One region of the Larsenimonas rhizosphaerae genome, then DNA from elsewhere that is predicted to be linked to it. Evidence: predicted binding sites of a transcription regulator. Region 1 holds the regulator's gene; the other holds the start of a gene.
The links. Region 1 encodes sigma-54, which starts transcription at its own class of promoters, with help from an activator protein. Its sites were predicted from a motif close to TGGCACNNNNNTTGCTNT; they were not measured.

Region 1 (5,099 bases):
GATTGCCGGCGGCGTCATGGCCTGGATCGAACAGCGCGACCGGGCAAACGACACCGACACCTCGCTCGGCAGCCAGCAGGAAGCCCCCGACTACTATGCAGAAGGGGCTACCTATACTCGCTATAATGATCAGGGGGAAATCTACCAGACCCTGGCCTCGCCACGGATAACTCACACGCCGAATGATGACATGACGCATGCAGAAACGCCGGAACTGACCTGGACAGCCTCCGGTGGCGACGTCTGGCACGGCCGCGGTGATACCGGCCAGGTGGAAGGAAACGGTGAGCACATCACCCTCTCCGGTCATGCACGCCTGCGACAGCCTGACAATGACTGGACGCTTTCCACCGACACCCTGCACTACACACAGCAGGACCAGCACGCCTGGAGCGATGTAACCTCAACGTTTACCCAGGAAAACCAGACCACGACATCGAACCGGTTTGACGCCTGGATTGATCAGGACAGGGCCGTACTGGAAGGCGACGTCAAGGGCAATTACCCGCCCTCCCGGTAACAGCATTACTGACAAGGACTATTCATGATATTGCGCACTCCCCTTCGGCTGGCCGGTGGCCTGACCCTGGCGCTACTGGCTCACCAGGCGCTGGCTCTCCCCTCTGACGCCAGCAAGCCCATCCACATCAGTGCCGACAAGCTGAACCTTGACGACAAGGCCGGCACGGCGGTGTATACCGGCAACGTCGACATGACGCAGGGTACCATGCTGCTCAAGGCCAACCGCGTTGACATACAGCGTGGCAACAATGGCAATGTCTCCCGGGTTACCGCCATCGGTCAGGGTGAGCGCGCCTACCTGGAACAGAAACCCAATCCGCAGGACAGCAAGGTGCAGGGATGGGGTGACAAGGTCATTTATCACGCCGACACCCGTCGCGTGGAATTGATAGGCAATGCCAAACTGATCCAGAGTCCGGACACCTTCAATGGCGCCTACGTCGAGTACTTCCTCGATCGCCGTCAGGTCAATGCGCGAGGCGGCAAGCCAAGCAGTTCGGACAGCAGCGACCAGCGCGTGGAAATGACACTGAACCCGCAAAACAGTCAGAGCCAGTAATTCGCCATGAAAACACTGTCAGTGGCCCACCTGGCCAAAAGCTTCAAGGGCCGTCGTGTCGTCCATGACATCAGCCTCACGATTCGTCAGGGCGAGATTGTCGGCCTGCTTGGTCCAAACGGTGCCGGCAAGACCACCTCGTTTTACATGATTGTAGGGCTGGTGCAGGCAGATGCCGGCACGATCATCATTGATGACCGTGACCTGTCCCGCCTGCCCATGCACCAGCGGGCCCGCGAAGGCATTGGTTACCTCCCGCAGGAAGCCTCCATCTTTCGCAAGCTGAGTGTTGCCGACAATATCATGGCGATTCTCGAAACCCGACGCGATCTTGACAAGGCAGGCCGGCGGGCAAGGCTTGAAGAACTCCTGCAGGAATTCAATGTCACGCACATCAGGGATAACCAGGGCATGGCACTATCGGGCGGAGAACGTCGACGCGTCGAAATTGCCCGCGCGCTGGCCACCGAGCCGGATTTCATCCTGCTGGATGAACCCTTTGCCGGCGTGGACCCGATCTCGGTCGGTGACATCAAAAGCATCATTCGCCAGCTGAAGGCGCGCGGCATTGGGGTGCTGATCACCGATCATAACGTACGCGAAACGCTGGATATCTGTGACAACGCCTACATCGTGGGCAGCGGTCAGATCATCGCAGAAGGCGATACGCCATCCATCCTGGCCAACCAGCATGTCCGCGACGTCTACCTTGGGCATGAATTCAGATTGTGATGTCAGTCAGGCCAAGGATCTCATACCCTGGCATGAAAATTGCTTCAAATAGTGTTTTTTGACTTGCACGTCCCGCCAGGTCTCGATAGCGTAATCACGGACTTGTGACGACCGGGATCGTATAACGATGAAACCATCCTTGCAGCTCAGGGTCGGCGCTCACCTCACCATGACGCCGCAACTGCAGCAGGCCATTCACCTGCTGCAACTCTCGACGCTGGACTTGCGTCAGGAAATACAGCAGGCACTGGACAGCAACCCCATGCTTGAGCAGGAAGACCTGTTCGATGAGTGCGCCAGCCCAGCCGACAATGATGATGACTGGCAGGAAAGCATTCCCGACGAACTGTCTCAGGACAGCAGCTGGGAAGACAGTTTTCAGGATGCTTCCCTTGGCAGTCTGAGCAGCAGCGTCGCGCCTGCCGGCGAGTCCGATATCGAGCGCAACACCTCGGAGGATACCCTTCAGCAGCATGTTGAATGGCAGGTCATGATGCTGGACCTGGATGACCAGCAACGCGCCATTGCCGAACGATTGATTGATGCACTGGACCCCAATGGCCTGATTGCCCAGCCTCTCGAGGACATCACGGAGGGCCTGCGCGCCCAGGGGTTCGAGTCCCTGAGCGTTGCCGACGTGGAACGTACTGCCATCATGCTCCAACAGTGTGAACCGGCCGGTCTGTTTGCCAGAGACCTGCGCGAGTGCCTGTTGCTTCAGCTTGATCAACTTCCTCAGGACACTCCCCTGCTGGCTCAGGCACGCCGGTTGATTCGCCAGTTCCTTGAAGCCCTGGGCAACGGTGATACAAGGCTTCTGAAACGCCGGCTGGGCATCGATGATGAGAGTCTTGAACGAATCACATGCCTGATCAAGGCACTGGATCCACATCCCGGCCGTCAGTTCGACAGTACCAGCCACCAGTACGTTATTCCTGATCTGACTCTGCGCCACAGCACACGCCATGGCTGGCAGGTCGAGCTCAATGAAGATGCGCTACCGCGTCTTCGGCTGAATCCGGACTACAGCAGCCTGGTACGCCGTGCCGATAAAAGTGATGACAATACCTTTTTCAAGCAGCACCTCCAGGAAGCGCGCTGGTTCATCAAGAGCATCGCCAGTCGCAATGACACCCTTCTTCGAGTGGGTCGCGAGATCATGGCCCGCCAGCATCGGTATATCGACATGGGGGAAGAAGGCCTGAAACCGCTGACCCTGTCCGACATTGCAGGCGCTGTCGACATGCACGAATCCACCATCTCGCGGGTGACGACACAAAAATTCATCCATACTCCCCGCGGAGTGGTCGAACTCAAGCTATTCTTTTCAAGTCAGGTAGGGGGAAGTGGGGAAGGAGACGCCCACTCCGGCGCCGCCATTCGCGCCAGGATTCGCAAATACGTCAGTGAAGAGCCCACAAGGCGCCCCCTGTCCGATGCCCGGCTGGTTGAATTGCTCGATGACCAGGGCATCAAGGTGGCACGTCGCACTGTCGCCAAGTACCGTGAAGCGCTGGGTATACCATCTTCCAGCGAACGTCGGAAAATGGCCTGAATGACGCCGGAAAGACAAGGCTTTGCCTGACAGTAAAAAAGGTTACAATCCAGTATTCATCCGTGGGAAAAGGAGTACGCCATGCAGGTCAATATCACTGGTCATCACGTCGAACTGACAGACGCACTCAGAGAATACATCAACCAGAAACTTTCTCGACTGGAACGCCATTACGACAACATCACCAATGTCCAGGTGACCCTTTCCGTCGAAAAGGAACGCAAGCTTGCTGCCTGCACCCTGCACGCCAGCGGCGCCGACCTGCACGGCGACGCTTCCCACGAAGACATGTATGCCGCCATTGATGCGCTGGCCGACAAGCTGGACCGCCAGCTGGTCAAGCACAAGGAAAAGGCACAGGCACGCGCCCAGGGCGCTCGTTGAGATCCTGGTACTATGAAGCTTGATCAACTCCTTCCGCCCGAACGCACGCTGTTTGATGTTCAGGGCGGAAGCAAAAAAAGGGTGCTGGAATTTTTCAGCACCTTTATCGCTCAGAATATTCCCAGTCTGGATGATCAGGAGGTCTTTTCACGCCTGATCGGTCGCGAGCGGCTGGGCAGTACCGGTGTGGGCAACGGGGTAGCCATACCCCATGCCCGCAACCCGCACTGCAAGTCGCCACTGGCCAGTTTTATCCGGCTGGCAGACCCCATCGACTTTGATGCCATCGACAACGAGCCCGTGGACCTGGTGTTTGTGCTGCTCGTGCCTGAAGAAGCCGAGGATACGCACCTGACGCTTCTGGGCCAGATTGCCGAGCTGCTCAACGACAGCGAAAACCGCAGTCGTCTTCGCCATGCAACCAGTCAACGCGAACTCCATGACACCCTGACCGATCTCATACAGCAACAACACCAATAGGGTACTCATCATGCAGCTGGTCATTATCAGTGGACGTTCCGGCTCAGGAAAGTCCATTGCCCTGCAAGCGCTCGAGGACCTGGGCTTTTATGCCATCGACAACCTGCCGGCCACCCTGCTGGCACCGTTGATCGATGAGCTGGATGCAGGCAGCGTTGGACAGCGACGCATTGCCGTCAGCATTGATGCACGCAACCTTCCGGAAGCGCTGGAGCGCTTCCCCGCGCTTCTGGCGGATCTGTCCAAACGAGTAGACAGCCAGGTGGTTTACCTGACCACGGACACAAAGGCCCTGCTGGAGCGCTATGCTGCCACCCGCCGTCGACACCCGCTGACCCGCGGCAGCCAGATGACACTGGCCGAGGCCATCGAATCCGAACAGACCTATCTTGCTGCCATTCGCAACGCCGCCGACCTGATTATCGACACGACCAGTCAGTCAGTGCACGAACTGCGTAGCCAGATTGCCACGCAGGTAGCAGACCACACCAGCCGCCAGATGACGCTGACCATCGAGTCCTTCGGATTCAAGCACGGGGTACCTCTGGATGCCGATACGGTATTTGACGTGCGCTGCCTGCCTAATCCCTACTGGATACCCGCCCTGCGCAGCCATACCGGTCAGGAAAAGGAGGTTGCTGCGTTTCTCGAAGACTATGGCGATGTTACCGACATGTATAACGACATCGTCAAATGGCTGGAACGCTGGCTTCCCTCCTACACGGCAAGCAATCGAAGTTATTTTACCGTTGCCATTGGCTGCACAGGCGGCCAGCACCGCTCAGTCTACCTGGCAGAGCGTCTGGCCAGTCAGTTTGCCGGTCAGTATCCCTCCCTCAGGCTCCGCCATCGGGAGTTAAGCGTCCA
Region 2 (5,099 bases), on a different contig from region 1:
CACGCAGGAAGATCGAATTGAAGGTGATGTCGTCCATGGTGCCCCCGGCGGTTTCGACCACACGCTGAATCAGCTCGAGCACATGGCGTGTCTGCGCGGCGGCGTCACCGACGTGCACCACGTTGTTGTCCTTGTCGAAGGGCAGGGTACCGGACACATAGACAATATTGTCGGCCTGAGTGCCGGGTACGAACGGGGCCAGCGGTGTGCCGGTACCTTCGGGAATGACGCTTGTTTTAGGCATGATGACGTCCTCGGGCAGAAGATGGGGTCAGGCGGTTTCGGTGGCCTCGACGCCGATGGATTGACAGGCGGTTTCGAGCGCTTCGACGCTTGAGACCCAGCCAAAGAAGGTTTCAATATTGAACAGGGCCGCCGCCTGGGCTGCGGGCGGCCCGGCCTGGTAGGTGGCGTCCTCGAGCACCGTACCGAAGTACTCGAGGAAAAAGCCGTCGCGCAGTGTCGACTCGACGCAGACGTTGGTGGCAATGCCGGTAAACAGCAGATGGCGAATACCGCGGGCGCGAAGCATGCTGTCCAGCGCTGTATTGAAAAAGCCGCTGTAGCGGGGTTTGGGCAGGACAATATCCCCGGCCTGTGGTGTCAGGGCATCGACCAGGGCGTAGTCCCAGGTGCCCCTGGCCAGAAACCGGCCATCGAGTTCGGGCTGACGGCGCATCGTCTTCAGGGCATTGGACTTGTGCCAGTTGGGTGAGCCGGGGCCACCGGCCTCGACGTACTCCGTATCCCAGCCGTTCTGGAAAAAGATGACCTGGAAACCGGCGGCGCGGGCGGCGCTGATGGCTCGAGCAGTGGCCTCGATCACGGGCCCGGTGGCGCTGACATCGAAACCGGCGAGGTCCAGATACCCGCCGGCCGAGGCATAGGCATTTTGCATGTCAACGACGATCAGGGCCGTCTGCGCCCGGGGCAGGGCAATGGCTTCCGGCCGCCCCGGCAGCACGATCTCATCGTCCGATGCGGCGCCGTCGCACCGCACGACCGGTGTGGTGTGCAGCGAGCTCATGAGGCGATCTCCCTCGGCGCCATGGTTGCACCGGTCACATCAACGCGGGTCTTCATCAGCGGCTGTATTTTTTCACCGAAGGTATCGAGACCTTCCAGGAAGTCGTCAAAGGTCAGCATGACCCCGCCCATGCCTTCGACCGTGTCGATTTCATCGAGCATGCGAGCCACGTTCTCGTACGACCCGACCAGCGTGCCCATGTTGAGATTGACCGCCGAGGTCGGATTGGTCATGTGACGGACATTCGTGTCCTTGCCGGAGGTCTTGTCCTGGCCGCCCTGATCCGCCATCCAGTCCAGCGCTTCCTGATCGGCACCTGCCTTGTAGTGTTCCCAGCGGGCCATGGCGGCTTCATCGGTCCTGTCGGCGATGACCATGAACAGCACATAACAGGCGATATCGCGTTCACTGTCCCGGGTGGCTTCATTGAGGCGTTCGGCCGTTTCGGCAAACGCCGTGGGCGTGTTGAGCCCCTTGCCGAAGCAGAAGCTGTAGTCGGCATGTTTGGCGGTAAAGGCCATGCCGGCGTTGGACTGACCGGCGCAGACGATCTTGACGCCCTGCTCGGGGCGCGGGCTCAGTCGGCAGTCGTCCATCTGGAAGAAGTCACCCTTGAAGTCACTCCGGCCGCTTTCAAGCAGCTCGCGCATGACGGTGGTGTATTCGTCCAGATAGGCGTAGCGCTTGCCGAAATACTCATCGCCGGGCCACAGTCCCATCTGGCTGTATTCGGGCTTCTGCCAGCCCGTGACCAGATTGATGCCAAAGCGTCCCGGGGCAATGGAGTCGATGGTGGCTGCCATGCGTGCCGTAATGGCCGGCGGCATGACCAGGGTGGCGGCGGTGGCGTACAGGTTGATTCTGGAGGTAACCGCGGCCAGTCCGGCCATCAGAGTGAATGATTCGAGGGCATGCTCCCAGAATTCGGTCTTTCCGCCGAAGCCGCGCAGCTTGATCATCGACAGTGCGAAATCGAACCCGTAGTACTCTGCCTTCTGGGTGATGGCCTTGTTGAGTTCAAAGGTCGGCATGTATTGCGGTGAATTTTCGGAAATCAGCCAGCCGTTGTTACCGATGGGAATGAAGACACCAAGTTGCATGGGTTACCTCCAGGTCATTGCGGGATGACATGTGCCGGTGGGCCACGACAGGGGGTGTGCACCGGCACTGCATGAAATACATGCCAACAGGCGTGCCAGGTATCGTTTCCCTGTCTGTTTTCAACGGCTTGTCAGGCGGGGCAGGAAATACATCGGACCAAATGGTCCAGGTTATTGTGAGTCAATGAGCAAAAACGGCGCGCATTGCCCTCATTTCGCGCTTTTTTAGCGCATTTGCAGGCGTGCGGCTTCATGATGGTGGCGTGCGGGCCTGAACAGGGCGTCAGTACACCGTAATATTCAGGCACCGGAAGTGGCCTTTGAGGGGCAGGGAGAGACATGAGCGACAGGGGTTCCGCCGCCGGCGGCAAGCGTTCGGCAGACCGTGAAGTGCGCATGCAACGTATACGCCATGCCGCACTTACGCTGTTCTCGCGGTTTGGTGTACGAGGTACCAGTCTGGACGCCATTGCCGAGCAGGCCGGTGTTTCCAAGACCAATCTGCTTTATTACTTTTCATCCAAGGAGATGCTCTACATCTCGGTGATGCAGCAGATTCTGGATACCTGGCTTGCCCCGATGCGGGCGATCAATGCCGATCAGGCGCCGGCGGATGCGATTGCCGATTATATTCGTATCAAGGTCGAGCTGGCCCGGGACCGTGCCGACGCTTCCAGACTTTTCTGCCTTGAAATGATCCAGGGGGCACCGCTGATCAAGGAGCTGCTGGAGCAGGACCTCAAGGCGCTGGTGGAGGAGAAGTCGGCGGTCATCAACGACTGGGTGGCCAGTGGCCGGATCAACCCGGTCGAGCCGCATCATCTGCTTTATCTCTTGTGGGGCGCGACGCAGCATTACGCTGACTTTGCGGTGCAGATCAGGGCGGTGTCCGGTCAGGGGCTGGATGACCCGGCCTTTTTCGAGGCCACCGTGCAAACGATTCAGGACATGGTGCTGGGTGGGCTGTTGCCACGCTCGACCCCGTAAGTGATGTACGCAGTCGAGCGCGGCCGCGGGCCATGCTGTCAAGGGCGCATCAGACGAGCTGGCAGGCCTCATCGAAATCAAGGCGCGGCAGGCGCGGCTTCACGCCACTGGCATCGCCGTATCCCAGGTTGATCAGCATGTTGACGGTCCAGTCCGTGCCGGCAAGGAAGGCCTCGTCGATGGCCTTCGGATCAAAGCCTGACATCGGGCCGGTATCCAGCCCCAGGGCCCGCGCGGCCAGAATCAGATAGCCCGCCTGCAGCGAGCTGTTGCGCAGGGCGGTCTGCTCGGCGAAGGCCTCGCTGCCGGTGAACCAGCTGCGGGCATCGGTGTGCGGGAACAGGGTCGGCAACCGATCGTAAAAGCGCTTGTCGTAGGCGACGATCACCGTGCAGGGGGCGGTCGCTGTCTTGTCGGTATTGCCCGACGACACGCACGGCAGCAGTTTTTCCCTGCCGGCTTCCGTACGAACAAAGATGAAACGTGCCGGGCAGCAGTTGGCGGATGTAGGGCCCATTTTCACCAGGTCATAAAGCGTGCGCAGGGTTTCCTCGCTGATCTTTTCCGGCTGCCAGGCGTTGTGAGTATGAGCCTCGAAAAACAGTTGCGACAGCGCGTTATTGTCGAGTGATGACAGCATCGACGTTCTCCTTGTTGTTGTAATCGATATAGGTTTCCAGCACTGGCTACCCTAGCTCGCCGTTCCCCCCGATGCCAGACGTTTGTCGTACCTGCCTGTCCGGCAGGAGGGTGGCGGGCGTCGACGGCTCGGCTTCTGACGTTTGAGCGCGCCGGCAGCCTGACATGAAAAAACCGCCCTCGCAGGAGGGCGGTTTTTTACCATCTGCCCCGGCAGGCGCCGGGGATGCTGCGTATTACTGCGCGATCATCATGGACTTGATGTTGACGAATTCGCGCATGCCGAAGCCACCGTGCTCCCGGCCATAGCCGCTGTCCTTCACGCCGCCGAAAGGCAGGTTGGGCTGAGCAATGTAGTAGCCGTTGATGCTGATCATGCCGGTATCGAAATGATCGCGGGCCAGTTTGACTGCACGCTCTTCATCTTCGGAGAAGATGCCACCGCCCAGGCCATAGACCGAATCATTGGCGATGCGCAGGGCATCGTCTTCATCGGTGGCACGGATCAGTGAGGCGACCGGGCCGAACAGCTCGCCGTCATAGGCCGGCATGCCGGGCTTGACGTCTTCAAGTACCGTGGCCGGGTAGAAGAAGCCTTCCACGTCCGGCAGCTCACCCCCGACAACACAGGTTGCGCCGTTTTCAATCGATTCCTGCACCTGCTGGTGCAGTGCGTCGCGCAGGTCCTTGCGGGCGACCGGACCCAGCTGGGTGTTCTCGTCGGTCGGATCACCGAACGCCACGTTTTTCATCTTCTCGACGAAGGCATCGCGGAACTTGTCATAAACGGCGTCCACCACCACGAAACGCTTGGCGGCGACACAGGTCTGGCCGTTGTTGTAGATACGTCCCATGACGCAGGCGTTGACGGCCTTGTCGATATCGGCATCTTCAAGCACCAGAAAGGCGTCGTTGCTGCCCAGCTCAAGAACGGTCTTCTTGAGCTGCTCGCCGGCGGCGGCGGCAATCTTGCGACCGGTCGCGGCGCTGCCGGTAAAGGTCACGCCACGCACCAGCCTGTGCTCGGTCACCTGGCTTGCCTGCTGGTCCTGGATGTAGAGCACGGAAAAGATGTTTTCCGGCATGCCGGCTTCCTTGAAGATCTCTTCAAGTGCCTCGGCACAGCCCCAGACATTCGGTGCGTGCTTGAGAAGCACCGCGTTGCCGGCCATCAGGTTGGCGATGGCGTAGCGCACGACCTGATAGAACGGGAAGTTCCACGGCTGGATGCCGAAGATAATGCCGATCGGCTGGTAGCTGACCAGCGCCCGTCCACCGTCCAGATCGCGCTCTTCATCGGCAAGCACCTTTTCGGCATTGTCGGCGCTGTAATCGCAGATGGCCTT

Region 2: the regulator sigma-54 is predicted to act here: its motif matches at 2,208-2,225, upstream of rutA (pyrimidine utilization protein A).

The regions. Positions count from the first base shown of each region.
Region 1 is NZ_JAPIVE010000001.1:1,286,098-1,291,196, forward strand. Features, by position in the region: gene lptC (LPS export ABC transporter periplasmic protein LptC) at 1-520, shown strand, start outside; gene lptA (lipopolysaccharide transport periplasmic protein LptA) at 545-1,081, shown strand; gene lptB (LPS export ABC transporter ATP-binding protein) at 1,088-1,813, shown strand; gene OQ287_RS06005 (RNA polymerase factor sigma-54) at 1,935-3,368, shown strand; gene hpf (ribosome hibernation-promoting factor, HPF/YfiA family) at 3,450-3,752, shown strand; gene ptsN (PTS IIA-like nitrogen regulatory protein PtsN) at 3,765-4,232, shown strand; gene rapZ (RNase adapter RapZ) at 4,243-5,099, shown strand, end outside.
Region 2 is NZ_JAPIVE010000002.1:242,147-247,245, forward strand. Features, by position in the region: gene rutC (pyrimidine utilization protein C) at 1-244, opposite strand, end outside; gene rutB (pyrimidine utilization protein B) at 272-1,027, opposite strand; gene rutA (pyrimidine utilization protein A) at 1,024-2,127, opposite strand; gene rutR (HTH-type transcriptional regulator RutR) at 2,467-3,114, shown strand; gene OQ287_RS07670 (malonic semialdehyde reductase) at 3,164-3,754, opposite strand; gene OQ287_RS07675 (NAD-dependent succinate-semialdehyde dehydrogenase) at 3,990-5,099, opposite strand, start outside.